DNA from 2 places in the Chromobacterium sp. LK11 genome. Region 2 is predicted to be linked to the other one. Evidence: riboswitches for the same ligand, from Rfam matches in the RefSeq annotation. Region 2 holds a riboswitch; the other holds the start of a gene.
The links. A riboswitch is a leader RNA that binds a small molecule or an ion and turns the genes downstream of it on or off. The one in region 2 is predicted to bind glycine.

Region 1: it holds a riboswitch for glycine, as region 2 does, so the genes downstream of both, VK98_RS01180 (trimeric intracellular cation channel family protein) here and gcvT (glycine cleavage system aminomethyltransferase GcvT) in region 2, are expected to answer to the same signal.

What each region holds. Positions count from the first base shown of each region.
Region 1 is NZ_LDUR01000002.1:70,718-79,480, forward strand. Features, by position in the region: gene VK98_RS22605 (DUF29 family protein) at 1-2,312, shown strand, start outside; gene VK98_RS01160 (hypothetical protein) at 2,601-3,038, opposite strand; gene VK98_RS01165 (hypothetical protein) at 3,409-3,720, shown strand; gene VK98_RS01170 (hypothetical protein) at 3,798-4,091, opposite strand; gene VK98_RS01175 (aminoglycoside 6-adenylyltransferase) at 4,308-5,153, opposite strand; gene VK98_RS01180 (trimeric intracellular cation channel family protein) at 5,511-6,245, opposite strand; glycine riboswitch at 6,302-6,484, opposite strand; glycine riboswitch at 6,486-6,572, opposite strand; gene VK98_RS01185 (DUF3141 domain-containing protein) at 6,709-8,763, opposite strand, start outside.
Region 2 is NZ_LDUR01000027.1:73,246-82,008, forward strand. Features, by position in the region: gene VK98_RS16015 (EAL domain-containing protein) at 1-1,758, opposite strand, end outside; gene gcvP (aminomethyl-transferring glycine dehydrogenase) at 1,934-4,786, opposite strand; gene gcvH (glycine cleavage system protein GcvH) at 4,910-5,296, opposite strand; gene gcvT (glycine cleavage system aminomethyltransferase GcvT) at 5,369-6,457, opposite strand; glycine riboswitch at 6,499-6,595, opposite strand; glycine riboswitch at 6,610-6,701, opposite strand; gene VK98_RS16040 (dihydroxyacetone kinase family protein) at 6,947-8,629, shown strand; gene VK98_RS16045 (M15 family metallopeptidase) at 8,673-8,763, opposite strand, start outside.

The sequences.
Region 1 (8,763 bases), on a different contig from region 2:
TTGCTGGGGACCCGAAATCTGGCTACGCCGCTCTGGAAGCCGCAATGGAAAAGGCCGAACCTGGTCTTGGTTACTCGGTACTAGCAAAAATCCTCGACGGAACCCGGCATAAAGTTGTCGTTACCACCAATTTTGACAATTTGGTCGCTGATGCCCTAGCCATTCATGCGCTGCAGCACCCCTTAATCGTTGGCCATGAATCGCTAGCTGGTTTTGTTCGTCCCCAGCTCCCTCGCCCTTTAGTAGCAAAAATTCATCGAGACTTACACCTTCATCCCAAAAATGATCAGAACGGTGTAGAAGTCCTCGAAAAAGGGTGGGAAGAAGCCTTGAGGGGACTCTTCCAACACTATACCCCACTGGTAATCGGCTACGGTGGAAATGATGGTAGCCTGATGGGGCTTCTTGAGGCGCTACCTTCTGGTCATATTCCCGGTCGCCTGTTCTGGTGTTACCGCGAAGGAGACCGACCTAAAGAAAGTATTTTGAAAATCATTGCCAAACATAATGGGATTCTGGTGTCTATCGCTGGTTTTGATGAATTTTTGGTCCAACTGGCTCAAAAGCTTTTCGAGGGGTTCGACCTCGAAAATATTGCCCAAAACATTGAAAACCTTGGAAGAGAACGGGCAAAGCGCTACCAAGCCCAAGCCGAAAATCTACTTAAGCAGTTAGCAAAAGCTGACGTATCACGCCACTCTCCGACAACAGACAAAGCCCGTCAGTCGATTTCCGAAGCCAGTCACGATAATAGCAAGTGGTGGAGTTGGGAGCTACGAGCACAAGCCGAAAATGATGTAGACAAACGGGATACCATTTATCGCCAAGCATTAGAGTTCCTACCCGATAGTCCCGAGCTACTCGGCAATTACGCGACGTTCCTTGCCGATCAGCGCAAGGATTACGACAAGGCCGAGGCGCTGTACCTGAAGGTGCTGGAGCTCGACCCGAACGACGCGATCGCTACCGGCAATTACGCGAATTTCCTTACCGATCAGCGCAAGGATTACGACAAGGCCGAGGCGATGTACCTGAAGGCGCTGGAGCTCGACCCGAACGCCGCGATCGCTACCGGCAATTACGCGAACTTCCTGGCTAATCAGCACAAGGATTACGACAAGGCCGAGGCGCTGTACCTGAAGGCGCTGGAGCTCGACCCGAACGACGCGATTGCTACCGGCAATTACGCGAATTTACTGGCCAATCAGCGCAAGGACTACGACAAGGCCGAGGCGATGTACCTGAAGGCGCTGGAACTCAACCCGAACAGGACTACCGGCAATTACGCGAATTTCCTTACCGATCAGCGTAAGGATTACGACAAGGCCGAGGAGATGTACTTGAAGGCGCTGGAGCTCGACCCGAACGACGAGATGGCTACTGGCGATTACGCGAATTTCCTGGCCAATAAGCGCAAGGATTACGACAAGGCCGAGGCGATGTACCTGAAGGCGCTGGAACTCAACCCGAACGACGCGATCGCTACCGGCAATTACGCGAACTTCCTGGCTAATCAGCGCAAGGATTACGACAAGGCCGAGGCGATGTACCTGAAGGTACTGGAGCTCGCCCCGAACGACGCGATCTTTACCGACAATTACGCGGCGTTCCTGGCCGATCAGCGTAAGGATTACGACAAGGCCGAGGCGATGTACCTGAAGGCGCTGGAGCTCGACCCGAACGACGCGATCGCTACCGGCAATTACGCGAATTTCCTTACCGATCAGCGTAAGGATTACGACAAGGCCGAGGTGATGTACCTGAAGGCGCTGGAGCTCGACCCGAACGACGCGATCGCTACCGGCAATTACGCGAACTTCCTGGCCAATAAGCGCAAGGATCACGACAAGGCCGAGGAAATGTACCTGAAGGCGCTGGAGCTCGACCCGAACGACGTGATTGCTACCAGCAATTTGTGCGCGTTGTTTTTAGCCAAAAGCGATGCTGATGCAGTTAAGAAAGTACCATCGTTGGTTCGTCGTGTTATCGAACTCTCAAGCTCATTCCCTACTTCCCCAACTCAAGCTCTGGCCGAAGCACTGCTTTATGGTTGCTTGCACTCGGAACTGACCGCGCATGAGCCAGGTGATGGTGTAGGGCGCCTCAAAAGCTTACTCAGCATGGGGTTCGAAAGAGGAACGTGGGATTTTTCGTCAGTATTTGAGTCGACGTTTCCGAACGTAGCTTCAGATCGCCAAGCCTGTTACATCGGCATAAGCAATGCAATATTGAACGTCGAAGAGGTGCCTGCCTTAGATAACTTCGCTCTCTGGCGTGATACACCACCTTCCGATCCATTTGCCCCCTATTGAGTACGTAAACCATGTAGCTTTGCAGGGGGCAATGGCAGGTGAGTGCCACTTTGGGTCACCCACTCAGGATGGTCCTAACGTTTATGTCTGCTTTGGCCGATGAGTTCTCGGTTAGCCTCTACGTTGAACGGTAGCTTCCTCGGAAAAAACATGCCGCAGGATCACTGAAACGATGAATGTCTCTTCAGAGGCGATAGCAGCCATTCTACAGGAGAAGATCGACAGTCTACTTCGGCCGACAAACCACCCCATAACACCAAACCCCCGGCTCTCGCCGGGGGTCTCCCTTTACTTACTCTTCTTCAACACCCGTCGCTCCAGCAAGGAGCGCTCCACCTGCGCGTCCATCATCTGGTGTTGATGGTCGGTGTAGGCGTAGACATTCATCCGTCGCGCGCTGAGCGAGATCAGCAGCTCCAGATGGTTGAAGAAGCCTAGCCAGTAGCCGCGCTGCTCGGTAAGGCTGAAGTCAATGTCGCGAGCGATGCGGCTGATCAGGCCCTGGCCCACGTAGGCCGGGTTGTCCTTGAACCATTGCAGCAGGTGGGCGGCGCATTCCCGGCCGTAGGCGTGGGCTTCGGCGGGGGTGGGCGGTGCCGGCGGCATTTGCCAGTAGTGCGGGTAGGTGCGTCCGGGCAGGCGGCTGACGAAGGGGAGCAGGATTTCCTGGGTTTCGAGGCCAGGGGTGCGGTAGCGCCGTCGGCGCGGGAAGGGGGATTGCGGCATGTCGTTACTCCTGCGGTGAAACAAGATTAACAAGCTGCCTATCCGAGAGAGGATTTGGCAGGCGCGTGATGGGATTGGCATTACCGACACGTCAACGGCGAGCGCATAGCGCTCTCCCACCATGCACCTGCCGTCAGGTCATGGCAAAGCACAAGCATGTACGTGAACGTACATGCCTGCTGTTGACGTGCTGCGAGATGCCAATCTCGGTGCCGTGTTTTGCGGCACGCGGGGATTGTTGCCGACTATGCGGGCAGGGTCAAGGCGCGGTGGTTGTGCTTCAGCCGGCATGTGGAGCGGAACACGCCGGCTGGGGTTGCCGGCTATGGCGGACTAGAATCGATCGTTCTATTTCAGACGGAGCGTGAACATGATTGTCAGAACATGGCATGGCTGTGTGCCGCGGTGGCATGAGGCGGGGTTTGCCGCGCATTTGGAGCAAACCGGCATCCAGCACTCCAGAAGCATCAAGGGCAATTTAGGCGCGTTTGTCCGTCAGGAAGTGCAGGGGGAGTGGATGCATTTCTTTTTGGCCACTTACTGGGAGGACCTGGCGGCGGTCAAGGCGTTTGCCGGCGACAACTATCATATCGCTGTCATTTATCCGGATGATGAGCAGTTTGGACTGTTGTCCGATCCTTATGTGTTTCAGCATGAGGTCAGCGAGATCACTCCGCTGTAACAGCCCGTTTGTAGCAGCTTTAGCCCTGTGCCGGCGTCGAGGCGGCCAAGTGGGACAGGGCTAAGCCCGCTCTGGTTTTAATCGCTATCGGCCTGCTGATCAGGGCCTGGCTGCGGTTGCGGCGTACTCGCAGATTCAGCCTGCCGGCGATCAACTGCCTCCGCCCCGTCCTGAAGCGGCGGCGCTTCCTGCTTCTCTCTCTTGAACATTTCGGGCGGGGGTGGCATTCGCATCAGTTGTTGCTGCATGCGAAAACTATCCGTCATGGCCTTGTTGATTTGGGTAAACGCCGGGTGGGAGGGGGAGAGTGAATCTGCGCTGGTAGCCGCACTGTAAAGCGCTAGCGGCAGCAGAAGGGCGTGGATACGCATCTTGTTCCTGACAAAGTCTCTGGCCACGGGGCGTGGCGGTTTGAGGTATGGCTTGGCTGGCGTGCTTCCGTTGAGAGGAGGCGCGTGGCTGGGAAGATAGGCGAACGGAAGCGAACGCCTAAAAGATAGGGAATTCTATCTAACCATGTCCAAAGGTCAAGCCCAAGGACCATCCCCGCCTGGCGCGACGTGTGGGGCCGCCGCGCCACCGTTGGTTTAGGACGAGGAGCGGATCAAATCACGAATGCCGGCCTCCACCGCCTCCGGGTAGTCGAAGCCGGCGCGGGCGGCCACTTCGCGCGCCGCTTGGCTGTATAGCCGCAGGGTGGCGTGGAAGGCGCGTTCGGCGTCGGCGGCGTCGAAGCGGCCAAACACCTGATGCAGCGCCTGCCAGTGTTCCGGCTCGGCCCAGTGTTGCAGCCGGGCGCCGATATGCCAGCAGTCCGCCGCCGCGCCGGGGCGGCTGTAGGCGTGCCATTCCAGCATTTCCAGCAGCAGTTCCTTCATGGTCCAGTCGCGGTGTTTGACGACAAACAGCTCGCCGCGCACCAGGTATTTGGGGATGTGAAAGGCCTCGAACCAGAATTCCTCCACTCGCTCGCGGAACCGCTCAGCGTTGGGCAGCGCCGGTGCGGCGGGGCGGCCTTGCGGCGCGGGCAGGCCTTGGGTCACGCCGGTTTTGTCCAGCAGCACGCGGTAGCCGCGCTGGTACAGCGGGTCCAGCCCAAGCTCGCGCATGGCTTGCAGCCGGGCGGGGCCGGCCAGGGTGAAGTCGATTTTGACGCCGTCGGCGTAGATGGACAGGCGGGTGGGCCAGGCCTGGCCTTCGCCCAGGCGCAGCACGGTGAGCAGGGGGCCGATGTCGCGCAGCCAGCCGTCGTCCGCGGCCAGCGCAGCCGGGTCCGGGCTGATGATTTCCAAATCCAGATCGGAATGGATGTCGACGCTGCCGTCGTCGCGGGCAAAGGAGCCGGAGAGGATCAGCGCGTCCACGTCCGGGCGGCTGTGCGCCCAGGCGGTGGCGCTTTGCAAACGATGGTTTTGCGGGGCAAGGCTCAACATGCGGGGTGCTTTCGGCGGGGGCGGGTTCGGGTAGGCCGCCGCCGGGCCGGAAAGTTCCGGCAGGCGGGGCCTGCCGGTTTAGAGCCGCTCACAAAACCGCGCAGCGTGCCTGAGCCAAGGCGCGCCGACGCAGGCAGTACCCGTAGTACGACCAGGAGGCGCAACGCAGGATCAGGGGTGTTGTTAGCGGGTCTTAGAACGTGTTTACGATCTCGCGAGCTAAGGCGAGACAAGGCGAAAACCGCTGAGAAAGCGGAATGTACAAGTGGTACATGAGCATTTCGAAGCAGTTTTCAACGCCCTTTTCTATCCATCCTGCCGACGCGCAGCAGATCGTAAACGGGTTCTTAGCCGCGCTTAATGCAGATCGTGCCGATACATGAACACCGGCAGCCGCCATTCGCGCCAGATGGCGGCCAGGCGGATGGTGAGGCCGACGGCGAAGCTGGCCAGCACGTTGAGGTCATGCGGCACGCCCAGTTTGATCAGGCCCAGGTAGAGCAGGGCCACGGCGAAGGAGACGCTGGCGTACAGCTCCTGGCGGAACACCACCGGCACGCGGTTGCACAGCACGTCGCGCAGGATGCCGCCGGCGATGCCGGTGATCATGCCGGCCATCACCACCACCACTGGGTGGTAGTCCATGGACTGGGCCACGCCGCAGCCTATGATGGTGAAGGCGATCAGGCCCAGCGCGTCCAGCACCAGGAAGACGCGGCTGAGGCGTTTCATGTAGCGGGCCACGAACACGGCGGCCAGGCCGCCGGCGATGACGAGGCCGACGTATTCCGGGTGCTGGGTCCAGCCTATCGGGTAGCGGCCCAGCACGATGTCGCGCACGGTGCCGCCGCCCAGGGCGGTGAGGAAGGCGATGACGGTAACGCCGAAGATGTCCATATTGCGGCGGCCGGCCGCGAGCGCGCCGGTCATCGCTTCCGCGGTGATGGCGATCAGATAGATCAGGGTAAGCATGTAGTTGCAGTGGTCAAACAGGCTGGCGCCGAGATGAGCGGCGAAGCCGGGTGGGAAAATGGGTTGGCAATGGGCGGGCCATGCCAGGTGGCGCGCAGCCTGGGCGAGAGTTTCGAACATGGGCATTCCTTGAGCATGGCCGACGGGCCGCGCATGGGCGCGACGCTGCCGGCATTGCCTCTCCCCTTGTCCTTTTACCTGAGAGTTAGATGACGGGCGCGGCCGGTGTGCGGGCCTTGCCGGATGTCACTTGCCCCTTCGGTGGGCGGCTAAGGGCCGGTCGCATAATCTGACGCGCTGTTGCTGAAGCGTAGCAGATGATGAACGAGCGCTTAGGGCCTCTCTCCAATCGGCTGGTATCCATGGGCTGCGGTACTGTTGCCTGAGCGATTATGGGAGTTTGCGTCTTCGGCGGGGGCGCATGCCCCTCTCTCCCGCAGCAGGCAAGGATATTAGCGTTTGCTGTATTGTTCAGTCAACGACTGTATACATGGGGCGAGGCAAAAATGTTGCAGTGCGATATCGACACAAAAACGCCCGGACGGCGGTTTGGCTGTCCGGGCGTTTTTGCGCTGCTTGATGCTTAGTTGCTAGGCGTTTTGGGCTTGGTCGCGCCGTTGCCGGCGGCGGGTTTGCCCGTGGCCGGGGTTTTGGCTGCGGGGGCCTTGGCCACGCTGGCTTTGGGTGCGGCCGCTTTGGCGGTTTTGGCCGCCGCGGGCTTGCTTGGGGCCGGTTTGGCCGCCGCCGGTTTGCCGCTGGCTGGTTTGGCGGCCGGCGAGGGTTTGGCGGCGGCGCTGGGCTTGCCGGCGGTGGTCTTGGCCGGGGCTTTGGCGGCCGGTTTGCGCGGGGTCGCCGCTTTCTTGGCCGGCGCGCTGGCCTGGGCGGCGGGGACCGCGGCAGGAGCGGCTGCGGCTGTCGCTATTGCCGGCTCGGCGGGCGGCAGGATGGCCGGGGCCGCCGGCGCGCGGGTGTCCAGTTGCAGCGCGTGGGCCACTTGGTCCAGCCGCTGCTGCTGTTCCGGCGCGATATTGCCGCTCAGCGCCAGCAGCTCGTGCGCCAGCTGCCAGGCCTGGCGGCGGCGGTGTTCTTCCGGTAGCAGCTTGGGCAGGCCGGCCAGCGCGCGCGCCTCGTCCAGCCGCACCAGGAAGACCTGTTTGCGGGCGACTTCCTTCAGCTGCATCAGGGTCATCGGATGTTCGTGGCGGATGTCGTGCATGATGCGGCGGATGGCGTTGAACGGGCGCTCGTCTATGATGCCGCGGCCAATCGCCACATAGGTGAGCAGACGCACGAAGCCGTCGGCCAGGGTGCCGCTTTCATAGGCGGGGTCCAGCACTTGGCGCTTGAGTTGCAGCCTTTCCTGCTTGTCCCAGCTGTCGCTGCGGGCGGCGCGCGCCTCGCGCGCGGGCTGGACGCCCACAACGGAGGCCAGCCACGGGGATTCGTAGACGGCCTTGAAGCAGTGTTCGGTGGCGGCGTCGCGCAGATCGCGGCAGCGGTCCAGGCTTTGGGCGATCCAGCCGGACCATTGTTCTTGCAGCTTCCACAGCGGGTTGTCCGCGCTCACCGGCTGGCGATGGGCGCGCACGTATTCGGCGGCGGGCTTGAGCCAGCTGAGCCAGGGGTTGAACGGGGAGATCAGCGTGCGTTCCAGCCGCGCCGGGTTGAGCTGGCGTTGGCATTGGGCGCCGGCTTCGCTGCTGACGGCCTGCAGCGCCGGGGAGATGAAGCGGTTGTAGATGCCCTGGTTGATTTCGGAGACGCGGCGCACCACTTCGAAAGCGCGCTCGTCCGCGCGGCCGTCGTCCAGCGCCAGGATGTCGGCCACTTCGCGCGCTTCGAAACGGATGATGTAGCGGCCCTTGATGTATTCCTGTCCCGGGGTGCCGGGGGCCACGTCTTCGATGACGGCTTCGTACAGGCCGGGGGCCAGCACGTCGATCAGGTCCAGCGCGCTGGCGAATTCGCTGTGTTCGCGGTTGGCGATGCCGGCGGAAACGAAGATGCCGAGGTGGCCCACTTTATTGTGCAGGCAGTAGATGATGGTTTGTTCGTTGTCGCGGATGTCGTCCGCGTTGTCGTACAGGTCCGGTATCCAGTTCAGCGCCTGTTGCGGCGGGGTGATGTTGTCGCCCCAGGAGGCGAACACGATGATGGGGGAGCGGATGTTGCGCATGTCCACGCGGTGCTGGTCGCTGCTGACGATCTTGCCTTCCACCAGGTGGTTGCCGACGAACAGCTGCTGGGAGATCCATTCCATTTCCTGCTTGTTCAACAGGTAGTGACCGCCCCACCAGCGTTCGAAGCCCAGGAAGCGTTCGCGCTCGGTGTCCACCTTGGCGTACAGATTGTAGGGCTTCTTCCACAGGGTGTTGGCCGGGTCCAGCTTTTCAAAGTTGTTGACTAGGTGGGCGCCGTCGAACTTGCCGTGGCCCAGGTCGCCGGCCAGCGAGGCGGTCCAGGTGCCGCCCAGCATGCCGCCGGAGTAGCGCATCGGGTTTTTGCCGGTGACGCCGGCCCAGTAGGACAGCGGGGTGCCGGCCAGCAGGATGGGGCCGAACAGTTCCGGCGCCACCGAGGCGATCATGGCTACGGCCCAGCCGCCCTGACAGTTGCCGATGACGAAGGGCTTGCCGTC
Region 2 (8,763 bases):
CAGCGCCGAGCGGCGGCGCTCTCCGATCAAGCGGCCCACCCGCGCCAGCAGCTCCGCCACCGAAAACGGCTTGAACAGGAACTCCTGCACGCTGTTCTGCAGCATGCGCAGCCGCAGCGAATCGTCGGCGCGCGCCGACAGCATCACTACAGGAATGTCCTCGGTCTGGCGGTTGCCGCGCAGCGCGGACACAAACGCTTCTCCGCCCATCCCCGGCATCATCAGGTCGCTGATGATCAGGTCAGGCTGCTCGCTCTGCGCCAGCTGCAGGCCGCGGCCGCCTTCCGGCGCCGTCATCACCCGGTAATGCCTGCCCAAGGCTCCGGCGATGAAGGCGCTCATATCCGTGTTGTCCTCCACCAGCAAAACCAGCGCTTGCGCGCCCATGTCCGGCAAGCCTCCGGCCTCGCCCTGCTGCGACGCGGGCGCGGGCACGGCGCCGCCGGCCAGCAAATCGTCCAGGCGCAGGTCTTCCGACTCTATCGGCGTTCCCGCCGGCGCCCGCAAGGGCAGGCTGAGACGGAACAAGGCGCCGCCGCCCTCGGCGGCGGACAAGCGCACCTCGCCATGGTGCAGCTCGATGAACTCCTTGACGATGGCCAGGCCAAGCCCGGTGCCGCCGTGTCGGCCGTAATCGCCGTCCTCCACTTGCACGAAGCGCTCGAAAACCTTGTCGCGCATCTCGGCCGGCACGCCCGGCCCGTTGTCCTGCACCCGGATGCCGGCTTGCGCCCCCCGCAGCTCCAGCGCGATCTGGATATGGCCGCCGTCCGGGGTAAACTTGAAGGCGTTGGACAGCAGGTTCAGCAAGACTCGCTGCAACTTGATCGCGTCCACCTGCGCCGACGCCGTTTTCGGCGCAGCCACTTGGTAATCGATGCGCCGGTCGCTGGCCAGAGAGCCGAAGTAAGAGGCTACGTGGCGCACCAGTTCGGCCAGGTCCAGCTGCACATAGCGCAGCTTCAGCTCCCCGGCGTCCAGCTTGGCCACGTCCAGCAAATCGTTGACCTGCTGCAGCAACATCCGCGCCTGTCGCTGGATCAGCAATAGATTGGGGCTCTCCCCCGGCTCGACCTGCCCGGACAGAAAGCGTTCGACCTGCCCCAGGATCAGGGTCAGCGGCGTGCGCAACTCATGGCTGACATTGGCGAAGAAACGGGTTTTCATCTGGTCCAGCTCGCGCATCTGCTGATTCAGGCGCGCCAGTTCGCTGTTGGATTCCTTTAGATCGGTGTTGGCGCGAGCGATCTGCGCGTGCTGGTTCACCATTTCCGCTTCCAGCGCCGCCGCGTCCATTGCCCGCCATTCCGCCGGCTGACTCTGCTGCGGCTGGCTCCGTTTTAGCCGCACAAATTCGCTGACGTCCTGCGCGCTGTGGATGATGCAGGCCACGCTGCCGTCTGCACGCTTCACCGGCCAGTTGGTCGGGCTCCAATAGCGCTCTTCAAAACTGCCGTCCTCTCTGGGAATATCGTATTTCTGCATGGCCATGCTGTCTTCCTGCCCGGTGGCCAGCACCCGTTGCAGGGAAATGCGCAGATTGCGCGAGCCCTCGCCTTCCGGTTCGTCGGGATTGACCGGAAAGATGTCAAACATATTGCGTCCCAGAATGGACTCGCGCCGAGTCAGCGTCGCCTGCAGATAAACATCGCTGGCGGCGAGAACGTTGAAATCGGTATCCAGCACCAAGTACAGGCCGGGAGCCCGTTCGAACAGCAGCTGAAAATCCGGGGCGGCAATCGCAGCCTGCGCGTTCAACACCAACGCAGCCTCCTATGAATAGGGTTCGCGGACCAACGGCAGCCAGACTGCCGTCATATTCTTCATTAAATATGATAGCCGTATATCCGCTCAACTCCAGTGCCCGATCGCCAGCCATGGGCGTAAAAAAACCCCGACCTTGGCCGGGGTTGCTTGGCGCGGGTCCGCGCGCTCAGGCGTAGCTGTCGGTGGACGGGCAGCTGCACACCAGATTGCGGTCGCCATAGACGTCGTCGATGCGGTTGACGCTGGGCCAGAACTTGTTTTCCAGCACATAGGGCAAGGGGAACAGGCCGGTTTCGCGGCTGTACGGGCGCTGCCAATCGCCGGCGATGTCCGCCTTGCTGTGCGGCGCGTTGCACAAGGGATTGTTGTCCGCCGGCCACACGCCGCTCTGCACTTGGTCGATCTCCTGGCGGATGGCCGCCATCGCCGCGATGAAGCGGTCCAGCTCGGCCTTGGGCTCGGATTCGGTCGGCTCGATCATCAGCGTGCCCGGCACCGGGAAGCTCATGGTCGGCGCGTGGAAGCCGTAATCCATCAAGCGCTTGGCCACGTCCACCTCGGTCACGCCGCTGGCGGCCTTGAGCGGGCGCAGGTCGATGATGCATTCGTGGGCCACCCGGCCGTTGGCGCCGGTGTACAACACTGGGAAGTGCTCGGCCAGCCGCGTCGCCACGTAGTTGGCGGACAGCAGCGCGTTCTCGGTGGCCTGCTTCATGCCTTCCGCGCCCATCATCGCGATGTACATATAGGAAATGGGCAGGATGGAGGCGGAGCCGAAAGGCGCCGCCGACACCGCGGTCTGGCCCGGCTGGGCGGTGGGCACCGAAGCCACCACGTGGTTGGCGATGAACGGCGCCAGATGCGCTTTCAGGCCGATCGGCCCCATGCCCGGGCCGCCGCCGCCGTGCGGGATGCAGAAGGTCTTGTGCAGGTTCATGTGCGACACGTCGGCGCCGATGTCGGCCGGACGGCACAAGCCCACCTGGGCGTTGAGGTTGGCGCCGTCCATATACACCTGGCCGCCGTGCTGATGGATGATCGCGCAGATTTCGCGGATAGGCTGCTCGAACACGCCGTGGGTGGACGGATAGGTGATCATCAGCGCCGCCAGCTGCGCCGAATGCTGCTCGGCCTTGGCCTTCAGATCGGCGACGTCGACGTTGCCGGCCTCGTCGCAGTCCACCACCACCACCTGCATATTCATCATCTGCGCGGTGGCCGGGTTGGTGCCGTGGGCGGAGCGCGGAATCAGGCAGATATTGCGCTGGCCGTCGCCGCGCGACTCGTGGTAGCGGCTGATCGCCAGCAGGCCGGCGTATTCGCCCTGGGCGCCGGAGTTGGGCTGCATCGAAATGATGTCGAAGCCGGTGATCGCGCGCAGCTGGGTTTCCAGGCCGGCGATCATTTCCAGATAGCCCACCGTCTGTTCGCGCGGCGCGAACGGATGCATATTGGCGAATTCCGGCCAGGTGATCGGGATCATTTCGCTGGTGGCGTTCAACTTCATCGTGCAGCTGCCCAGCGAGATCATCGAATGATTCATCGCCAGGTCGCGGCTTTCCAGCTTTTTCATATAGCGCAGCATCTCGTGCTCGCTATGGTGGGTGTTGAACACCGGATGGCTCATGAAGGCGGATTCGCGCTTCAAGCCGGCCGGGATCGCGTCGGCGGCCGCGGCGTCCAGCGCGGCGATGTCGGCGCTCTTGCCGGTGAAGATTTCGATCAGGCGCTCCAGATCGGCCTCGCTGGCCGCCTCGTGGAAGGCCACGCCCAGCACATTGCCGCCGGCGCGGCGCAGATTGTAGCCGGCGGCCAGCGCCGCCTGATACACCGCGTCGGCCTTGGGCGCGTCAACTTGCACCGTGTCGAAGAAGCGGTCGAACACCAGCTTGCCGCCGGCGGCCTTGACCGCGTACGCGAAAATGGCGGCCAGCCGGTGGATGCGGGCGGCGATGCGCTTGACGCCTTCCGGGCCGTGGTAGACCGCGTACATGCCGGCGATATTGGCCAGCAGCACCTGGCTGGTGCAGATATTGGAGTTGGCCTTTTCGCGGCGGATGTGCTGCTCGCGGGTCTGCAGCGCCATGCGCAGCGCGGTCTTGCCCTTGGCGTCGACCGACACGCCGATGATGCGGCCCGGCGCCGAGCGCTTCATCTCGTCCTTGAACGCGAAATAGGCGGCGTGCGGGCCGCCGAAGCCCATAGGCACGCCGAAACGCTGGGTGTTGCCGATGGCCACGTCCGCGCCCATCTCGCCCGGCGACTTCAAAGCCACCAGCGCCATGATGTCGGCGGCCACCACCGCCACCGCGCCCTTGGCCTTGACCGCGGCGATGTGCGGGGTCAGATCGATCAGGTCGCCGGCTTCGCCCGGATACTGGAACAAGGCGCCGAAGTATTCGCCCTTGCCCGCTTCTTCCGGGTGGCCCAGCACCAGCTCGAAGCCGAAATACTTGGCGCGGGTGCGCATCACGTCCAGGGTTTGCGGCAGCACGCGGCTGTCGACGAAGAACTGGCCGGACTTGGCCTTGGACACCCGGCGCGCCATCGCCATCGCCTCGGCGGCGGCGGTGGCCTCGTCCAGCAGGGAGGCGTTGGCCAGCTCCAGGCCGGTCAGATCGATCACCATCTGCTGGAAGTTCAGCAAGGCTTCGAGACGGCCCTGGGCGATCTCGGCCTGGTACGGGGTGTAAGCGGTGTACCAGCCCGGATTTTCCAACAGATTGCGCAGGATTACCGTCGGGGTCAGCACCGGGTAGTAGCCCTGGCCGATGAAGGATTTGTTGACCACGTTCTTGGCGGCGACGGCCTTCAGCGCGGCCAGCGCCTCGGCTTCCGGCATCGGGTCCGGCAGCTCCAGCTTGCGGTTCAGACGGATGTCGGCCGGCAGCGTCTGCGCCACCAGCTCGTCGATGGAGGCCACGCCGACGGCGGCCAGCATTTGCTCGCGCTCGGCGTCGGACGGGCCGATGTGGCGGGAGAGGAATTCTTTGCGGTTGAACAGTTCGGAGAGAGACATGAGTACGGGACCTTCTATGCTTGCCGTCCGCGCCGCGGCTTGCGCGGCCAATCGGGTGTTGCTGGATATCCGGGCGAAAAAAACGCCTCGCTGCCGATTAGGGCTGCGAGGCGGTTTTCACCATCAGGCGCCAATTTCCTTGGCGTAGGCGGCGGCGTCCATCAGGGCGTCCAAGTCCGCCGGATCGACCGGCTTGATCTTGAAGAACCAGCCGGCGCCGTAAGGCTCGCTATTGGCCAGGTCCGGCGCGGCCTCCAGCTCCTCGTTGACGGCCAGCACTTCGCCGGCGATCGGACAGTAGATGTCGGAAGCGGCCTTCACCGATTCCACCACGCCGGCCTGCTCTTCCTTGGCCAGCTTGGCGCCCACTTTCGGCAGTTCGACGAACACGATGTCGCCCAGCAGTTCTTGCGCGTGCTCGGTAATGCCCACGGTCACGGAGCCGTCGGCTTCCAGGCGCAGCCATTCGTGGCTTTCAACGTATTTGAGTTCGGCGGGGATGTTGCTCATGAGTGTCTCCAGTCAAATCCAGGTCTTAACGATATTCCCGGCCGCGTCGCGCGGCCTGCCAGGCCAATCGGCTCAGGCGAAAACTTTCTTGCCGTTGCGCACAAAGGGCATCTTGACCACGCGCACCTCGGTCAGGGTGCCGCGCAGGTCCACCAGCGCCTTGTCGCCGGTGCCCGCCGGCACGCGCGCGATCGCGATGGAGTGCTTGAGGGTGGGCGAGAAGGTGCCGCTGGTGATCACGCCTTCGCCTACGCCGTCCACCACCACCTTCAGGCCTTCGCGCAGCACGCCGCGCCCTTCCAGCACCAAGCCCACCTGCTTGCTCTTCACGCCGGCGGCTTTCTGCGCCTCCAGCGCCTTGCGGCCGATGAAGTCGCGCTCGGCCGGCTCCCAGGCTATGGTCCAGCCCATGCCGGCTTCCAGCGGAGACACGGTTTCGTCCATGTCGTGGCCGTAAAGATTCATGCCGGCCTCCAGGCGCAGGGTGTCGCGCGCGCCCAAACCGATGGGGGCGACGCCGGCGGCCTGCAATTGCTGGAAGAAGGCCGCGGCCTCAAGGCCGGGCAGCATCACTTCCAGGCCGTCCTCGCCGGTGTAGCCGGTGCGGGCGTAGAACCAGTCGCCGACGGGCTGGCCCTGGAACGGCTTCAAGGCCTGGATGACGGAGGCGAGCTCGGGCTTGACCGCACAGACCTTGGCGATGGCTTGCGGGCCTTGCACCGCCAGGATGGACAGATCGCGGCGCACTTTGATGTCCACGTCGAAGTCCGCCTTGCGCCCTTCCATCCAGGCCAGGTCTTTGTCGGTGGTGCCGGCGTTGACCACCATGCGGTAGCCGTAGGAAGTCAGGTAGACGATCAGATCGTCCACCACGGTGCCGTCGGGGGTGAGCATGCCGGAATACAGCGCCTTGCCTTCGAAGCCTAGCTTGGCCACGTCGTTGGCGATCAGGCGCTGCAGCCAGACCTTGGCGTCCGGGCCGCTGATGTCCAGCACCGTCATGTGGGAAACGTCGAACATGCCGGCGTCGCTGCGCACGATTTCATGTTCCTTGAGCTGGGAGCCGTAGTGAATGGGCATTTCCCAGCCGGCGAAATCGACCATCTTGGCGCCGGCGGCGATGTGGGAGTCAAACAGGGGGGTGCGTTTCGGGGCCGTCATCGGTGCGTCCTTAGCAAAAGCGTGTAGTGTTGCTCTATTCCCTACACCCCTCTGTCCCTGCACCTGAGATTTTCCGGCCTTGCGGCCGTTAGCCCCTTCGGTGGGCATCCGCGGATGCCGCTCTCCAGATTCGGCGAACTGGCTGCGGCCAGTCCGATGATGCAGTCCTTTTGCCTGAGCGATTGCGGGTGCGCTTGCGCCTTCGGCGGTGGCGCGGGCGGCCACTCTCTCCTGCATGACGAGCCAGATTATGGTTGCTGGGCCGGGGCTTGGCAAGCCGTGTTTATCTTCAACTTAAACAAAGACTTGAAATATTCGAAACCGCAAAACATTGAACTGACATTGCTTCGTTTCAGAGCGATTACGAACATATTTTGCTTCTTTATCGATCATCCCATCGACAAACTCCCCGTCCGGCCGGCGCTGATCGTAAGATGACATCCGTCTTGACCAAGCACGATCTCTATCCGATATGGAAAGGAAGCCGCGATGCGAAAACTGATCAACGATCCGCGCCATGTGGCGCGGGAGATGCTGGAAGGTCTGGCCGACACCCTGCCCGGCCTGGCGCTGCTGGAAGAGGAAAACGTCTTGCTGCGGGCGGACCTGCCGGCCGGCGGCCTGCGCGACAAGGTGGCGCTGATCTCCGGCGGCGGCAGCGGCCACGAGCCGGCCCACGCCGGCTATATCGGCCACGGCATGCTGGACGCCGCCGCGGTGGGCGATGTGTTCACCTCGCCCAGCGTAGACACCGTGCTGGCGGCGATCCGCGCCGTCGCCGGCCCCCGGGGCGTGTTGCTGATCATCAAGAATTACACCGGCGACCGGCTGAATTTCGGCCTGGCGGCGGAGCTGGCCCGCGCCGAGGGCATCGCCGTCGACAGCGTGGTGGTGGCCGACGACGTGGCGCTGCGCGACACCGTGGAGCCGGCGCGCCGCCGCGGCATCGCCGGCACGGTGCTGGTGCACAAGATCGCCGGCGCGGCGGCCGCCGCCGGCGCCGGCCTCGCCGAAGTCGCAGCCGCCGCGCGACGGGCGGCGGAACAGGTGGCCACCATGGGCGTAGCGCTGGGCGCCTGCACGGTGCCGGCCACAGGCCGCCCCGGCTTTCAACTGGACGAGGACGAAATCGAGCTGGGCCTGGGCATCCACGGCGAAGCCGGCGTGCGCCGCGCGCCGCGCCAATCCGCCGACGCCTTGTGCGCGACGCTGCTAGACGCCATTGTCCAGGATAGGGATTGGCGGCCCGGCCAGCGGGTGGCGATGCTGGTCAACGGCCTGGGCGGCACCCCGCCGATGGAGCTGGCCATCGTGGCGCGCAGCGCGCTGGCCTCGGCGCGGCAGCGCGGCTTGCGAGTGGAACGGCTGTGGAGCGGCAATTTCATGACCGCGCTGGAAATGCCCGGCTGCTCGCTGTCGCTGCTGGCGCTGGACGAGCAGCGCCTCAGCTGGCTGGATCAAGCCACCCAGGCTCCGGCCTGGCCCGGCTCCGGCCGCCTGCCGGCGCAACGCCAGCTGCGGCCGGCGCCGCCGCGCGCCGAAACGGCCCCCTCCTCCGCCAAGGCCGACCCCAGGCTGCGCGCCGCGGCTTGGGCCGCGGCCGACGCGCTGGACGCCGCCGAAGCCCTGCTGACCGAGCTCGACGGCGCCGCCGGCGACGGCGATCTGGGCGTCAGCATGCAGCGCGGCGCGGCGGCGATCCGGGCCTTGCCGGACAGCGCCTGGAGCGAGCCCGCCACGGCGCTGCGCGCGGTCGGCCAGGCCTTGCGCCAGGCCATTGCCGGCAGCTCCGGCCCGTTCTACTCCACCGCCTTGCTGCGCGCGGCTCGGCGCTTGGACGCGGCGAGCGCTCCCGGCCCGCGCGACTGGGCCGCCGCCTTCCAGGACGGCGTCGCCGCCATCGCGGAACTGGGCGGCGCTCAGCTGGGCGACCGCACCATGCTGGACGCCTTGTCCCCGGCCGCCGACGCCTTCGCCTCTGCGCTGGACGCCGGCCAGGACCCCGCCTCGGCCTGGCGCTCGGCGCTGGAGGCGGCCGAGCGCGGTTGCGCCGCCACCGCCGCCATGCGCCCGCGCCTGGGCCGGGCCAGCTATCTGGGCGAGCGGGCGCTGGGCGTGCCCGACGCGGGCGCCAGCGCCGCGCTGGTCTGGCTGAAGGCGCTGGCAGGCTAAGGCTTGACGATGGGCCGCCGCGCCGGCGCGGCGGCCATCTCGATCAGGCCGGCTCGGCCTCCATCGACGGATAGATCCAGTCCACGCCCAGCGCCTGGCCCCACAGGCAGTCGCCCAGATCGTAATGCCACCAT